DNA from 3 places in the Pseudoalteromonas sp. MMG005 genome. Region 3 is predicted to be linked to each of the others. Evidence: predicted binding sites of a transcription regulator. Region 3 holds the regulator's gene; each other region holds the start of a gene.
What was found. The regulator FliA, encoded in region 3, starts transcription of late flagellar genes. The targets are predictions, from matches to a motif close to CTAAAGNTNNNNNNNNNNNNGCCGATA.
Positions count from the first base shown of each region.

Region 1: J8M01_RS02930 (DUF3530 family protein) is a predicted target of FliA. The motif match lies at 1,458-1,484, and genes of this name have one in related genera.
Region 2: pomA (flagellar motor protein PomA) is a predicted target of FliA. The motif match lies at 1,401-1,427, and genes of this name have one in related genera.

Region 1 is NZ_JAGJEK010000002.1:192,415-195,698, forward strand. Features, by position in the region: gene djlA (co-chaperone DjlA) at 1-500, shown strand, start outside; gene J8M01_RS02930 (DUF3530 family protein) at 530-1,345, opposite strand; gene J8M01_RS02935 (GGDEF domain-containing protein) at 1,615-2,343, shown strand; gene J8M01_RS02940 (DUF368 domain-containing protein) at 2,482-3,284, shown strand, end outside.
Region 2 is NZ_JAGJEK010000010.1:68,816-72,099, forward strand. Features, by position in the region: gene dxs (1-deoxy-D-xylulose-5-phosphate synthase) at 1-5, opposite strand, end outside; gene ispA ((2E,6E)-farnesyl diphosphate synthase) at 111-998, opposite strand; gene J8M01_RS09400 (exodeoxyribonuclease VII small subunit) at 1,002-1,244, opposite strand; gene pomA (flagellar motor protein PomA) at 1,546-2,313, shown strand; gene J8M01_RS09410 (flagellar motor protein MotB) at 2,316-3,245, shown strand.
Region 3 is NZ_JAGJEK010000014.1:139,744-143,027, forward strand. Features, by position in the region: gene flhF (flagellar biosynthesis protein FlhF) at 1-163, shown strand, start outside; gene J8M01_RS12745 (MinD/ParA family protein) at 156-1,016, shown strand; gene J8M01_RS12750 (RNA polymerase sigma factor FliA) at 1,019-1,753, shown strand; gene cheY (chemotaxis response regulator CheY) at 1,792-2,175, shown strand; gene J8M01_RS12760 (protein phosphatase CheZ) at 2,195-2,977, shown strand; gene J8M01_RS12765 (chemotaxis protein CheA) at 2,993-3,284, shown strand, end outside.

The DNA of each region.
Region 1 (3,284 bases), on a different contig from region 3:
ATTTTGAATTAAAAGGCGCGGTTAACGATTTTAAAGAGGTTTTTTCTCGTCGTTACGATTTGCTGCAGCTTTTTTTAGAGATTCAAATTCAAATGGCGTTTTCAGATGGTCATTTAGCGCCTCAGGAAGTGCAATTATTGCAAAAGGTGAGTCAATTACTCGGTATTTCGAATACGCACTTTCGCTTTATTTTGAAACGTTATCAAGCCGAATTTAAGTTTCGAGAACAACGCGCGCAACAAGGTGATTATCAAAGGCAAAAAGGCTCTCAAACAGCTCAGCAGTCAGAAAGCATTACTCGAATGCAAGCATTGGCTGTTTTAGGGTTAACTGAACAAGCGACAGATAAAGACGTAAAACGCGCTTATCGAAAATTGATGTCGCAACATCACCCAGATAAGCTGGTATCCCAAGGGTTGCCTCAACATATGATGGAAGTCGCTAAAAAGAAAAGTCAAGATATTCAAGCTGCTTACGAGTTTTTAAAGCACCCATCCTAGTGTTAGATAAAAACAAGCAACATAGGTGGTCATAATTGACGAAGAAAACCATCAACTTCTTTTCTCAGCCGCTGATGTTGCCTGGTTTCTGTCGTTAATCCAAAGAGCTGGCGTTGTCGGTAGTCAAATTTACTATTGCGTTTTACCCACCTTATTCTTTCGGGCATGCTGCGAGTGACAGTAGGGTTATCATTGGTATAAAAGATATCAAGTAAAGGTGGGCTGATCACAGATAGGTTTGCAGGTAAATGACGTTGCCTGCTGCTATTTGGTAACTGTGCACTAATGGCCACAAAAGCGTCGAGTTTTATGTTGGGTAAATCAGCAAGGTATTCACTAAACACGCCGGCGCTAGTACCTTGTGCAATGACGACAAGCTGTTCTTTCTCTAACATCGTTAATTGTGAATATAGTGCTTTGAAAATGTCTATGAGTTGTGCTTTATAGTCGTCTAGTGAATTCTCAGGGACTCGCTCAGCCAGAAATTTAGCGGGTTTTTGCATTTTTTTTTCAATGCTTTCTTCGCTGGCTGTTTCTGTATTACTGGAATTACTTGTGTCATCTTTTGGTAGTGTATCATTAAATGCAATGTCTGGAATTTGTATGGCGTAGGTATCAAACCCGTCATCGGTTAACGCGTGGTGGAGGTAATTGAATCCATTATATGAAAGGGGAGGGTGGCCAATATCAGGAATCAAAATGACAATGCCACGTTTGGTTGAGGCCATATATGGAGAATAAATAGCAAAACTATTCCCTTTTGATGTTTCAATATCAATCAATGCATTTTCATCGATAAATTTCGTTAAATCTCGTTTTTCTACCTCTTGCTTTGCCTCTGGCATGACAAAGTCTGCTGAGGCGGCGCTTCTGCATAGTACTAGTGCGCATATTAATAAGAAAAGGTTTATAATTCGCTGAGACATAATACTTCGTAGCTGCTAGGGTTTGATAAGTTATCGGCATAAGTACGTTATTGTTTAGCAGAACACACGAAAAAATAATAATGTACATTGTTGTATATCGATTTATTCTGTGTTTCCATAAGCGGTCCTGTTGCAGGGTATATAGGCAAGATAGTCATTATATCTGTATTGTTGAGAGAGTATTTTTTATGTTGTCTGGCCGTATGAAGCCTTTAAAAATCAACTACAGGCAAGAGTTATTCATTCTTTTTGTTGTCAATATTCTTTGCTTTTTCATTTTTTCAAGTTATGACACATTAGAGTGGCTTTATCACTTTTCAAGGTCCCATGAAGATTTAGAGTTAGACGAGTTTATTCCCTTATGCTTTTCACTGACAGTAACCTTCGCCTTATTTTCTTATCGGCGTTGGAAAGAAGCACAATTGTTTTATATCGAGATTGAATACCTGTCATTTCATGATAGCTTGACAGGCTTATTAAATCGCAGAGGGGCACAGTTAAAAATGGCACATATGCCACAAATCTACACTGAAGCCGCTGTTGTATTTATCGATTTTGATAATTTTAAACAGCTCAATCAATTGTATGGTTATGAAGTGGGGGATGAAATATTAAAGCAAGTTGGTAATGCGTTAATGCGTCATTATAACCACGCAGTACTCGCGCGTTGGGCCGGTGAGGAGTTATTAATTATTGCTCCATGTATTAGCCGTCAAATGCTCCCAAGCTTTGCTGATGAAGTTTATCGATGTATCACTAAAAGCGTTGCTCTTTCGGCCTATTCAGTCTCCGTAAGTATGGGGGTAGTATGGGGAGATGCTCAGTCTGATAGTCAGCATTTACTTATGTTGGTTGATGAAGCGTTATTGCAAGCTAAGCGCCGAGGCGGTGCTCAAGTTAATGTCTTCGATCATTAATGAGTCGCTCACCTAAAAGTTTGATACATAATTACGTATAGCTTCGCTGTTCGTCGTGCCATAATCAGGATAAGATCTAATTATAATAGTATTTTTCTGAGTTACACTTGCATTTCATTTTATACGGAGAGTTCGTCAGTGACAAAACGGTCTGATTCTAAACGAGACTATATTTTTTTATTTTTAAAAGGCGCAGGCATGGGGGCAGCTGATGTTGTACCAGGAGTGTCGGGTGGGACTGTAGCATTTATTACTGGGATCTATGCTCGGTTTTTAAGTGCGATAAAAAGTGTAAATTTCGAAGCCATCGCATTATTGAGACGGCATGGCGTTAAAGCAAGCTGGGACTATATTGATGGTAGTTTCTTGGTAGCAGTTTTTGCTGGTTTAATAACCAGTGCTGTGTCTTTGGCTAAAGTGATTACTTACTTGCTATCAAATCACCAATTGCTAGTGTGGTCATTCTTTTTTGGCTTGATCTTGGCCTCTTTTATATTTATAGCTAAGCAAGTTAAACAATGGCAGTTAGGTACTATTGTAAGCTGTATTACAGGCGCTATTATTGCTGTGATTATCACATCACTGGCTCCTACCGAAGCAGAGCCACATTGGTGGCTTTATTTTATTGCTGGCGCTATTGCTATTTGTGCCATGATTTTACCTGGAATTTCAGGTAGCTTTATTTTGTTACTATTGGGAATGTATGGCCACGTATTATCAGCCATTACTCATCAAGAAATATTACTAATCGCGCTATTTATGATGGGCTGTGTTGTTGGTTTAATATTATTTTCTCGTGTTCTTTCTTGGTTACTCGCATCATACCAAGAGGTAACGTTTGCGTTATTGGCCGGATTCTTACTAGGGTCCTTAAACTTGTTATGGCCATGGAAGGTGGTAGTCTCAACGTATATCAGCTCAAGTGGTGCAGAAAAACCCTT
Region 2 (3,284 bases), on a different contig from region 3:
ATCATTGTATTTATATATGTCCTACTCAAACCTTGCGTAATTATATACAAAGCCAGTGGTTAATTTTATCTATTTATGCAACTTCGTCATTAATACGTCATGAATTGACGTTAATGATCGCGTTCAACTATGTATTTTGCTAATTGTGCGAGCAACTCTGTATCTGCATTAATACTATTGAGCTTTTTTATTGCTTGTGTTGTTAGAACTTGCGCTTTTTGTTTTGCTCCAGGCATACCAAGTATTGCAGGATAAGTCGACTTATTATTGCCTATATCAGAACCTTGTGGTTTACCGAGCGTATAGGTGTCACCTTCAATATCTAAGATGTCATCTTGAACTTGAAATGCGAGCCCGATATTCTGTCCATACTGCTGTAATGTTGTAAAGTCAGTCTCATTCATATTTGGAGAACAAAGTGCGCCTAATTCAATTGCACAGGTCAACAAAGCCCCAGTTTTTAAGCGGTGAATTTTTTCTAACTCGTCAAGGCTAACAACTTTATCAGTTGCGGCAATGTCTAATGCTTGACCGCCGACCATTCCTTGTAATCCAGCAGCTTTTGATAGTACTTGAATCATGCGTAATTGACGAGATTCAGGTATAGCAAAGCGGTGCTCTGCAATTAACTCAAATGCGAGGCTTTGCAGCGCATCGCCGGCTAAAATAGCTTGTGCCTCATTAAACTGTATATGGCATGTGGGTTTTCCGCGTCGTAAGTCATCGTCATCCATTGCGGGAAGGTCATCGTGAACGAGGGAGTAACTATGAATACATTCAATAGCAGCTGCAATAACATCGAGATCTTCAATACGAGCGCCGAGTATATTACCTGTTGCATACACTAAAAATGGCCTTAAACGCTTACCGCCATTATTGATACTGTAAAATGTTGCGGCCTTGACTGTTTCATCGGTGATTAAATCTTGCTTAAAGTAATTACCGATAAACTGACTAACTCGCTGTTGAGCATTGCTTATTTCTATTTTTAAATTCACAACTTAATCCGTACTGCCTGTGAATGGTATTGTATCGCTTTGCGTGTCACTACCCATAAGGATGGCTACTTTTTGTTCTGCTGTGTGTAACTTCTGATTTGATGCATTAGCCAGTAAAATACCTCTTTCAAATTGTTTCAATGACTGCTCCAAAGTCAGCTCACCTTGTTCCATTGCACTCACAATGCTTTCTAGCTCGTGTATCGCTTCTTCAAAGCTGAGGTTTTCTGGTTTCTTTACAGCCATGGTCACGTCTCTTTATTGGGCTTATTGGATAAAAGAGCTCAATTTTAGGGGCAATAGCGTACTAGGTCAAAGATAAGCGTATTTTTTTACGCTAAACTGTGAGGTAGATACTCATACGCCTTTGTTCGCAATTTTTCGGGTTTTTAATATAATTGGGTTAAGATATTCAGTAGCTTGCCGATAAACAACAAGGCTGGTACTTTCTCTTTATAAGAGGATGTGTTGCATAGGCACTTTATTAGGTTACAGCGCATAGCAGTCAGAATTAGAAAAATAGTAGATAAGACTCTCTGGAGGGGATGTGGATTTAGCAACAGTAATAGGTATATTGGGCGCGATTGGCTTGATTGCCATGTCTATGTTTATGAGTAGTGACGGTGAAGTCGCTATGTTTGCTGACTCCGCCTCAGCCGTTATTGTATTTGGTGGCTCACTTTTTATCGTTTTGTCTAACTTCACAATGCCGCAATTTTTCGGTATTGGCAAAGTGATGGGAAAGGCGTTCATGTTTAAGATTGAAACGCCAGAAGAGCTAATAGAAAAAGCTGTAGAACTTGCGGATTCAGCGCGAAAAGGTGGTTTTTTAGCCTTAGAAGAAGCTGAAATACCGAATGCATTTATGCGTAAAGGAGTTGATATGTTAGTCGATGGCCACGACGCAGATGTAGTAAGAGCGACACTACAAAAAGATATTTCCTTAACTTCTTCTCGCCATGAACAAGGTGCGTCATTATTTAAATCTTTGGCTGATATTGCACCTGCAATGGGGATGATTGGTACATTGATTGGCTTAGTTGCGATGTTATCTAACATGGATGACCCTAAAGCCATCGGTCCTGCAATGGCGGTTGCTTTGTTGACGACCCTTTATGGTGCTTTTTTGGCGAACGTTGTGGCGATCCCGATTCAGGTAAAGTTGGAATTGCGAAAGGATGAAGAGGAGCAAAACCAACGACTAATATTGGACGCGATTCTCGGAATTCAGGATGGCCAAAACCCTAAGGTAATAGAAGGGATTTTGAAAAATTATTTGGCTGAATCAAAACGCGGCACTGATAAAGAGGAGTAAGCATGTCTGACGAGCAAGAGTGTAAATGTCCCCCACCAGGCTTACCGGCTTGGATGGGCACCTTTGCAGATCTGATGTCACTACTTATGTGCTTCTTTGTGCTGTTACTTGCTTTCTCCGAAATGGATGTACTGAAGTTTAAACAAATTGCGGGTTCAATGAAGTTTGCATTTGGTGTGCAGAATAAAATAGAGGTTAAGGATATCCCTAAGGGGACCAGTGTAATTGCAATGGAGTTTACCCCAGGTAAGCCTGAGCCTACGCCAATCGAGACAATTCAGCAGCAAACCGTGGAAATGACGCAGCAAATGTTAGAGTTTCAGGCTGGCGATGAAAGTTCTGCTGGCGGGCGACAGGAGCAAAGAGGTAACAAGCGAGGCGGCGAGTCACAAAGTACCTCACAAGAACAATCTATGCAGCAGGCCGTTTCTTCAGCAGACCAAGAACAAGTCGATGAGTTAGTTAAAAAAATAGCCCAGCAATTGGAAAAACAAATCATGGATGGTGCAATTGAACTCGAATCCTTGGGGCAGCAAATCATCATTCGTATTCAAGAGAATGGCTCCTTTCCATCAGGCAGTGCATTTTTACAACCAAAGTTTAAACCAGTAATACAAGATATTGCGGAATTACTGAAGGATGTACCCGGTGAAATAACGGTATCTGGACATACCGATGATTTTCAAGTGACCAACGAGCTTTACAGTAATAATTGGGATTTATCAGCAACCAGAGCGGTTGCGGTTGCAACTGAAATGGTGAAAGCGAGAGGTTTTGATAAAAACCGGTTGGTGGTTGTAGGTCACGCAGACACAAGACCGATGGTACCCAACGAAAATGATACAGACAGAAGACGTAATAGAAGAGTCGAAATATCAATCTTACAAGGGAAGGCTAAAGAGTCGGAGCCTATTGAAGTGAGAGAAAACTAAGCAAAACTTGATTGTGATAACAAATTGGGCTACTTTACG
Region 3 (3,284 bases):
AATAGGGTATCTTACTAATGGTCAACGGGTGCCAGAAGACATTCGAGTGGCAAATGCTCAAAAGTTAGTCAAAAAAGCTGAGCAATTGTATTTAAAGAGAATAAAAGCACAACATTCGAGGCGCGAAGCAGTGGCGTCTCAGACAGTAGGAATGTATGATTAACACAGTTTTAGATCAAGCAAGTGGCCTGCGTAGGATGAATCAAAATAATAACCATGGTGTTAAAGTCATAGCCGTTACTGGTGGTAAGGGTGGCGTGGGTAAAACCAATGTGTCTTTGAACACGGCTATAGCGTTAGGTCAACAAGGTAACAGAGTATTAGTTTTAGACGCCGATTTAGGTTTGGCAAATTGTGATGTCATGTTGGGTCTGCGTGTCGAAAAGAATTTATCTCATGTTTTATCGGGCGAATGTGAGCTAGATGAGATTTTAGTTGAAGGGCCAGCAGGCATAAAAATAGTGCCTGCGACATCCGGCTCACAGAATATGGTTGAGCTTACACCGGCAGAGCATGCTGGGTTGATCCGGGCATTTAGTGAGTTAAATACTGAATTTGACATTTTAATTGTAGATACTGCCGCCGGTATCTCGGATATGGTGCTAAGCTTCTCTAGAGCAGCACAGGACGTAATGGTCGTTGTATGTGATGAGCCAACGTCCATTACAGATGCTTATGCATTGATTAAAGTTTTAAGCAGAGAGCATGGCGTTTACAAATTTAAAATAGTTGCGAATATGGTGCGTAGTTTAAGAGAAGGCCAAGAGTTATTTGCTAAACTGTCTAAAGTGACGGATAGATTCTTAGATGTGGCACTTGAGCTTGTTGCAACAGTTCCGTATGACGAAAACATGCGAAAGTCTTCGCGGCGTCAAAAAACAATTGTTGAGCTATTTCCTAAGTCTCCAGCCGCGGTTGCATTTCGTGGGCTGGCAAGCAAGGCCGCTAAATGGCCTATACCACATCAGCCATCAGGGCATTTAGAGTTTTTTATTGAACAACTTGTCAATGGGTAACTATGGCATCATCGGTGAGTAAAGCGATGGGGTATCAAACAACAGAACACTTGAGCATGGTGGTTGAACGTCATGCATCACTTGTAAAAAAGGTGGCATGCCATTTATTGGCAAGGCTACCTGCAAATATTCAATTAGATGATTTAATTCAATCAGGTATGATTGGTCTCATCGAGGCGTCAAAAAACTTTGACGCCAGTAAAGGGGCAAGTTTTGAAACATTCGCGGGTATTCGGATCCGGGGCGCGATGTTGGATGAAATCCGCCGAGGTGATTGGGCTCCACGTTCTGTTCATAAAAACAGCAGGACGGTGGCTGAAGCGATATCTTTCCTTGAATCTGCGTTGGGAAGAGAACCAAAAGATACTGAAATTGCTGAAAAACTTGATATTACGTTAGATGAGTACCATCATATTCTACATGATGTAAATGCGAGTAAAATTATCGGTATCGAGGATTTAGGCGTTGATGAAGACGTGATTACTCCTGCAAACCGTGATTTATCGCTAGACAAACCTTTTAATAACGTTAAAAATGAACGTTTTAATGAATCGTTGCTGACAGCGATACAATCGCTACCAGAAAGGGATAGTTTAGTACTCTCTCTTTACTATAACGACGAAATGAATTTAAAAGAAATAGGCCAGATACTTGATGTTAGTGAATCTCGTGTTAGCCAAATCCATGGGCAGGCAATGATAAAGCTCAAAGCTAAAATCAATGACTGGGTCAATTAGAGTAAAAATAATAGGTTGAAACCTCACTGGAGGATGTTTTGGATAAAAACATGAAAATTCTCGTGGTTGATGATTTTTCTACAATGAGGAGAATAATCAAAAACTTACTTAGAGACTTAGGCTTTACAAATGTACAAGAAGCTGATGATGGAAGTACGGCGCTTCCTATGCTTCAAAATCAAGAGTTTGATTTTGTTGTAACAGACTGGAATATGCCAGGTATGCAAGGAATAGATTTATTGCGTGCAATTAGGGCTGACGATAGTTTAAAGCACATACCTGTTCTGATGGTAACAGCAGAAGCGAAAAAAGAGCAGATAGTAGCTGCTGCGCAAGCTGGTGTAAATGGATATATAGTTAAACCGTTTACTGCAGGAACGCTAAAAACTAAGTTAGAAAAAGTGTTTGAACGTTTAGGTTAACAATAAGAAGGAGAGGCTTATGTCAACGCCTTCTGTGCCTCAAATCACCCTTGAGCAAGCTAAACAACTTGTTGTTTATTTGGAACAAGGTGAGCAAGATAAAGCAGACCAACTTATACTGGATGCTGCGAATAAAGAACAGTCCGAGTTGTTTGCGGAGGTGGGTAAATTAACCCGTCAATTGCATGAGTCTCTAAAAAGTTTCGAACTCGATACTCGCCTTGCTGATTTGACGACTGAAGCCATTCCTGACGCTAAACAACGTTTAAATTATGTCATGGAAATGACTGAGAATGCAGCTAACAAAACAATGGATGCAATAGAGGCTAGCTTACCTTTAGCGCAACAGTTAGGTGACGAGATCTCAGAGATAAAGCCTACGTGGGATCGTTTAATGAGCCGAGATATCCAACTCGGTGAATTTAAAACGCTTTGTCATGACCTAGATCGTTTTATGCAGGGCTCTCAAACTCGTACTGACGAGTTACAGGGCCTGATGACTAACGTGCTAATGGCACAAGATTATCAAGATTTAACCGGTCAAGTTATTCGCCGTGTTATTGAACTTGTCAGGGAAGTTGAAGATAACCTTATCCATATGCTTACCGTTTTTGGTACGACTGATGAACTACCAGCCCAAGAAAGTGACGTAATCGCTGAGCAAGCGGTAGTTCAAGCAACTGAAGTAGACATAGATGCTATATCAGGTCCCGAAGGCCCCATATTGGATGCGGATACTCGCGATGATGTGGTTTCTGGGCAAGATGAAGTAGATGATTTATTGTCTAGTTTAGGCTTCTAATAGGAGAGTAGGTACATGAGCTTTGAAGTCGATGAAGATATCTTACAAGACTTTCTTGTTGAAGCAGGAGAAATTCTAGAGCTATTATCAGAACAACTGGTAGAACTGGAGAACAATCCTGAAGATAAGGAGTTATTGAACGCCATATTCCGAGGTTTCCATACTGTCAAAGGCGGAGCCGGCTTCTTAAGTATGACCGAACTCGTTGATGCATGTCATGGTGCTGAAAATGTGTTTGATGTATTAAGGCAAGGGCAAAGAGGCGTTAGCTCCGAATTGATGGATGTGATTCTACAGTCATTAGATA